Prochlorococcus marinus str. MIT 0912: one gene and its partner. The protein of the gene in region 1 interacts with the protein of each later gene in a pairwise test. Links are inferred from orthologs where the notes say so. Each region holds a gene or a part of one and is shown on either strand. Other genes may lie near its edges. The genes, in order: gyrA and gyrB.

The links.
Region 2: the proteins of gyrA (region 1) and gyrB interact in binary tests that used the Escherichia coli proteins (3 or more experiments, as listed by UniProt). The link is inferred for Prochlorococcus marinus str. MIT 0912 from one-to-one orthologs.

The regions. Positions count from the first base shown.
Region 1 is NZ_CP114783.1:682,901-686,387, reverse strand. What follows is about bases 1-3,156. They hold gyrA (DNA gyrase subunit A), read left to right. Parts: upstream 1-337; coding sequence 338-2,956; downstream 2,957-3,156. Other genes in these bases: crtL (lycopene beta cyclase), read left to right, coding at 2,953-3,156; O5640_RS04245 (GuaB3 family IMP dehydrogenase-related protein), read right to left, coding at 1-83. In the rest of the region: more of crtL, read left to right, coding at 3,157-3,487. UniProt on the Escherichia coli protein: A type II topoisomerase that negatively supercoils closed circular double-stranded (ds) DNA in an ATP-dependent manner to maintain chromosomes in an underwound state.
Region 2 is NZ_CP114783.1:1,167,181-1,170,401, reverse strand. The notes cover bases 134-3,023. They hold gyrB (DNA topoisomerase (ATP-hydrolyzing) subunit B), read left to right. Parts: upstream 134-539; coding sequence 540-2,507; downstream 2,508-3,023. Other genes in these bases: O5640_RS07020 (fluoride efflux transporter FluC), read left to right, coding at 2,849-3,023; O5640_RS07025 (hypothetical protein), read left to right, coding at 2,507-2,845; miaA (tRNA (adenosine(37)-N6)-dimethylallyltransferase MiaA), read right to left, coding at 134-365. Outside these bases: more of miaA, read right to left, coding at 1-133; more of O5640_RS07020, read left to right, coding at 3,024-3,221. UniProt on the Escherichia coli protein: DNA gyrase negatively supercoils closed circular double-stranded DNA in an ATP-dependent manner to maintain chromosomes in an underwound state.

The DNA of each region.
Region 1 (3,487 bases):
GTTCTTCCTCCCGGTACTAATGCGATTTCATCAATCCCGTAGGCTCTTCGAACGGTTTTGGTGCGTCCTAGTTGAATATTCACACCTAAATTTTGTAAGTTCTCGTCAAACTACCAACTGAAGTGCCAAATTGAGCAAATGTTGGGAATAGATAATCAAGATTTTGCTTATTTTTCCTTTTTGATTAGATGATTTAGGAATGCTTTGAGCGAAATTTATATCATGTTTTTGTAATTGTTGATTTTGTTAGAGGTGATTTACTTTCAGATATATGGTTATTTACTTTAAAAAGTTTATTAATGCTCAGATGTTCTTATAATTGGTAAAACCCTTATATATGGCTGATCCATTGGGACCTAATAGTACTGGTCCCGGGGAATCCGATGATCGGATCATCCAGACTGATTTAAGAAACGAAATGTCGCGTTCCTACTTGGAATACGCGATGAGTGTGATTGTTGGAAGAGCTTTGCCTGATTCGAGGGATGGACTTAAACCAGTTCATCGAAGAATTCTCTATGCGATGTATGAACTTGGACTAACTAGTGATAGGCCATACAGAAAATGCGCACGTGTTGTTGGAGAAGTTTTAGGTAAATTCCATCCACATGGTGATACCGCCGTTTATGACGCTTTGGTCAGAATGGCCCAAGATTTTTCTATGCAGATGCCTTTAATTGATGGGCATGGGAATTTTGGATCTGTTGATAATGATCCTCCTGCTGCAATGAGATATACAGAATCCAGATTGCAATCTTTAACGACTGATAGCTTGCTTGAAGATATTGAATCTGAAACAGTTGATTTCGCCGATAACTTTGATGGCTCTGTGCAAGAACCAACAGTATTGCCTGCAAGAATTCCTCAATTGTTATTAAATGGTTCTTCTGGAATAGCTGTTGGTATGGCAACCAACATACCTCCACATAATTTGGGTGAATTGATTGATGGATTGATGGCTTTAATTTCTAATCCCAATTTAGAAGAATTAGAGTTGATGAATATAATTAAAGGTCCAGATTTTCCTACTGGTGGACAAATACTTGGAAGAAGTGGAATTAAGGAAACATATCTTTCTGGTAGAGGTTCAATCACAATGCGTGGAGTCGCTGAAATAGAAACTATTGAAAATCCAGGTAGACCAGATAGGGATGCAGTTATAATTACTGAGCTTCCTTACCAAACAAATAAAGCTGGATTAATAGAACGAATAGCTGATATGGTCAACGATAAAAAACTTGAAGGTATTGCAGATATTAGAGATGAAAGTGATAGAGATGGAATGAGAATTGTTGTTGAATTAAGAAGAGATTCATATCCTCAAGTTGTTTTAAATAATTTATTTAAACTTACTCCTTTACAGACTAATTTCAGTGCAAATATGCTTGCATTAGTAAATGGTGAGCCTGTTATATTGTCACTTCGAAAAATGTTGCAAGTATTTTTAGATTTTAGAGTAGAAACCATTGAAAAAAGAACTAAATATCTATTAAAGAAGGCAGAGGCTAGAGATCACATATTATTGGGATTATTACTAGCATTAGATCAGTTAGATGAAATAATTAGTCTTATCAGATCAGCTTCTGACTCGGCAACTGCTAAAAGAAAATTACAAGAATTGCATGGCTTAACAGATATTCAGTCTGATGCTATTTTGCAGATGCAGTTAAGAAGGCTAACCGCTTTAGAAGCTGATAAGATTAGACTTGAACATGAGGACTTGGTTAGAAAAATAAAAGATTTGAAAGATATTTTAAATAAGAAAGAAAGGGTATTTGAAATAACAAAAATAGAATTAAATGAAATAAAAGAAAAATACAATACTCCAAGAAGAACAAAAATTCTTGACCTTGGTGGAGGCCTTGAGGATATTGATTTAATTGCAAATGAAAGATCAGTCGTTTTATTGACCGAGACAGGATATTTAAAGAGGATGCCTGTTAATGAATTTGAAGCAACAAGTCGAGGTACTAGAGGCAAAGCAGGAACGCGAAGCCAAGGAGAGGAAGAGGTGAAAAAATTTATTAGTTGTAATGACCATGACAGCCTTCTTCTTTTTAGTGATAGAGGCGTTGCTTATGCTCTTCCTGCTTACAGAGTTCCTCAATGTAGTAGAACTGCAAAAGGTACACCTATTGTTCAATTGCTTCCAATTCCACGGGAAGAAGCCATTACTTCATTGCTTTCCGTGAGTTCTTTTGATGATGAAAACTATTTATTGATGCTTACTAGGGGGGGGTATATAAAGAGAACACCTCTTTCAGCTTTCAGCAAGATTAGAGCAAATGGATTAATTGCAATAGGATTAGAAGATGGTGATGCTTTGACTTGGGTTCGATTGGCTGAGTCTGGAGATAGTGTTTTGATTGGTTCCAAAAATGGAATGACAATTCATTTTAGATTAAATGATTCTGAATTACGCCCTTTAGGCAGATCAGCAAGAGGAGTTAAGTCAATGAATCTTAAGTCTGGAGATTCTCTTGTGAGCATGGATGTTTTATCTACTGAGTTGGCTGATCATGTCGATAAAAGTGAAGAAGAAGAACTACAGGATGAATCATCAGAGTCTGAAGGCCCTTGGGTGCTTGTTGCATCTGGAAGCGGACTGGGAAAAAGAGTCCCTGTGACACAATTTCGATTGCAAAAAAGAGCAGGAATGGGCTTAAGAGCAATAAAATTCAGAAAAGATGGAGATGAACTTGTAGGTTTAAGGGTCCTAGGTAAAGGAGAAGAATTATTATTAGTAAGTGAAAGAGGGGTAATTGTTCGAACTAGTGCAGATAAAATCTCTCAACAATCTAGAGCTGCAACTGGTGTAAGAATTCAGAAGCTTGATAATGGTGATAAGTTGTCGGAAGTTGTGTTGGTTCCTCCAGAACAAATTAATGATGATGAAGAAAAAGAATCACCCACAAGGAGAGAATCAATAAATACTGATCAAACTTCAAAAAATTGAAATTGAATAACTCTGCTGATGTATTAGTTATGGGAGCAGGACCAGCTGCTCTTTGCATCACTGCTGAGCTGGTTCAACAAGGACTGAATGTTCAGGCAATAGCTTCTAAGTCTCCTTTAGAACCTTGGCCAAATACTTATGGGATTTGGGCATCTGAACTTGAGTCTTTAAATATGCAGGAATTATTGAAATATAGATGGAAAGATACTGTTAGTTTTTTTGGAGATGGATTAAGTAAAAAGGGTAATAATTTTACAAATCATTCTCTTGACTATGGCCTTTTCAATTCTATTAATTTTCAGGAGGCTCTTCTTAAGAGATGCAATGGACTTTCTTGGCAAGTAGAAACTGTCAAAAATATTGATTTTGGTGAAAAAGAAACCGTTGTTATTTGTTCTTCAGGGGAAAAATATTTCGCTAGGATCGTTATTGATGCCAGTGGTTACAAAACTCCTTTTATTAAAAGACCTAAACATGATCACATAGCTAAGCAGGCGGCGTATGGAGTAGTTGGAAAATTTAGTGCGCCCC
Region 2 (3,221 bases), 480 kb from region 1 along the record:
GGTGGCACTGCTGGAGGATTGAGTCCACTAACTAAAGATTGAAGATACAATCCACTTCCTCCAACAAGAAGGATTATTTGCTTTTTTCTCAATTCCTTCTCTATTGAAGCGCTTGCGATTTGATGAAACTTATGAAGATTTAGTGGTTGTGAGGGTAGAGATAAATCAATCAAAAAGTGAGGAACTTGATGCTGTTGGTCTTTAGTTGGTTTAGCAGTCCCAATATCCATGTCGACATATATTTGACGGGAATCAACATTGTGAATATTAGTCTTGATTTTATTAGCAATCTCAATTGCTAATTCAGTTTTTCCGCTTGCAGTTGGACCCACAAGGGCAATTACAAGAGGTTTATTGGGTTGCATGATTCACTTTCAGAAGGTTTATTAGCAGTAATTGCATGACAATTAATTGTTTTTGATTTGGTTTTGAAATTTTTCCAAAGACTTTCCTTGGGACCAATGTTAAATTGAAATTTCAGGAAGGGTTTCGACCAATGCTCGTTTTCAAGACAACCTTGCCTGTTTGCGTTAACCCGAATGAGTAAAGATTCAAAAGTCCAAGCGGCGTATGGTGCTGAGCAGATCCAAGTACTGGAAGGCTTAGAACCTGTTAGAAAGCGTCCTGGAATGTACATAGGCTCAACTGGCTCGAAAGGGTTACATCATCTTGTTTATGAAGTTGTTGACAATGCTGTAGATGAGGCCCTTGCTGGCCATTGTGATGAAATTACAATTTTACTTTGTGAGGATGGCTCAGCTTCAATCACCGACAATGGTAGAGGAATTCCAACTGACATCCATCCTCGTACAGGGAAAAGTGCTCTCGAGACTGTTTTAACTGTTTTGCATGCAGGAGGTAAATTTGGAAGTGGCGGGTACAAGGTCTCTGGAGGCTTGCATGGTGTTGGTATTTCAGTTGTAAATGCTTTAAGTGAGTGGGTTGAAGTCACAGTACGTCGTCAGCAGAAAGTCCATTTTCAAAGATTTGAGAGAGGAGCTTCAATTGGAAATTTAAAATCTGAAAACCTTTCAAAATCAGATCAAAACAGAACAGGAACGACTGTTTGTTTTAAACCTGATGATCAGATTTTTACTGATGGAATAGCTTTTGAATATGGAATATTGTCTTCTCGTCTAAGAGAACTGGCTTATCTGAATGGAGGGGTTCGTATAGTTTTTCGTGATGAAAGAAAGAAAACAATTGACTCGAAACAACTTCCTTATGAAGAAGTTTATTTTTATGAAGGAGGGATTAAAGAATACGTTGAATACATGACAAAAGAAAAAGACTCATTACATCCAGAAATCATTTATGTCAATTCTGAAAAAGATGGCGTCCAAGTAGAAGCAGCAATGCAATGGTGTGTTGATGCGTACTCGGATAGTATTCTTGGATTTGCCAACAATATTCGTACCATTGATGGTGGAACTCATATTGAGGGCTTAAAAACAGTACTGACTAGAACTTTAAATTCATTTGCGAAGAAAAGAGGGAAGAGAAAAGATGGAGATTCAAACTTGGCAGGGGAAAATATTAGGGAAGGATTAACAGCTGTTCTATCTGTAAAAGTTCCAGACCCAGAATTTGAAGGTCAAACAAAGACTAAATTAGGTAATACTGAAGTACGTGGAATTGTTGATAGTTTGGTTGGAGAGTCTCTTAGTCAATATTTAGAATTTAATCCAAGTGTAATTGACTTGATTTTAGAGAAAGCAATTCAAGCTTTCAATGCTGCTGAAGCTGCTAGAAGAGCTAGAGAACTTGTTCGTAGGAAAAGTGTTTTAGAAAGTTCTACATTGCCAGGTAAATTGGCAGATTGCAGTTCTAGAGACCCATCAGAATCAGAAATTTATATAGTTGAGGGAGATTCTGCTGGCGGTTCTGCTAAGCAAGGAAGAGATAGAAAATTTCAGGCAATATTACCTTTGAGAGGAAAAATTTTAAATATTGAAAAAACTGATGACGCGAAGATCTATAAAAACACTGAGATTCAATCTTTAATAACAGCTCTAGGTTTAGGTATCAAAGGAGAAGATTTTGAAGTTAAGAATCTCCGATATCACAGAGTAGTAATAATGACTGATGCTGATGTTGATGGTGCGCATATTAGAACTTTGCTTTTGACTTTCTTTTATAGGTATCAAAAGGCTCTTGTAGAAGGTGGATATATTTATATTGCTTGTCCACCTTTATACAAGGTAGAGCGAGGCAAGAATCACACTTATTGTTACAACGAATCAGATTTGCAAAAAACTCTTGCAAGTTTTGGAGAAAAGGCTAATTATACGATTCAAAGATTTAAAGGATTAGGCGAAATGATGCCAAAACAATTATGGGAAACAACAATGGATCCTACAACGAGAATGATGAAAAGAGTTGAGATAGAAGATGCTCTTGAAGCTGATCGGATATTTACAATTTTAATGGGTGATAAAGTTGCACCAAGAAGAGAGTTTATTGAAACTCATAGTGTTGAACTGGATCTTGCTACTTTAGATATTTGATGAATTTAATTAGTACTTTTATAGTTTGGTCATGGCTTTTATGTATTGGTTTGGTAGCTCCTACCACCTTGCCTGCTGGAGGTGCTCAAGAATCAATAATTCAGCATAGAAGAAATAATATTGGATCACCAGTAATAGCTTTGAAAGAATTTAATTTACTTTCTTCAGCCTCTAATAATTCTTCTATTTTGACAAAGATTAATCCAGGTACTCCCGTGAATATTATGAAAGTTTGGGATAGTAATGATACTGGGACATGGCTATTAGTTAATGTTTTATGTCAGAATTTCTTTCAGTTGTTTTATAGAAGAGGATGGGTGAATATTAGAGAAACATGATTAATGGTTGAGATTTTTTTTGTTTCACTTGGTTCAATTTTAGGAGCAAATACTAGATTTGAATTTCACAATAAATTAGAAAAATGTCATTTAGGAAAGGGTTTTGTGATTATAGTAATCAATACTTTTGCTTCATTTTTATTGGGTTTATTTCTTTCAATTATAGAGAAGTTTAGTTCTTTTAATTATTCTCACCAATTGGTATTATTTTTTTCAATTGGTTTTTTGGGAAGTCTTAGTACATTTTCGTCATTTGTTTATGAATTGTTTGATTTATGCATACAATTGAAATTTTTAAAAGCATTAAAGGTATCTATTAGTTCTGTATCTTTAGGAATTATTTCTTTTGCATTTGGATTTTTATTAGTTAATCAAT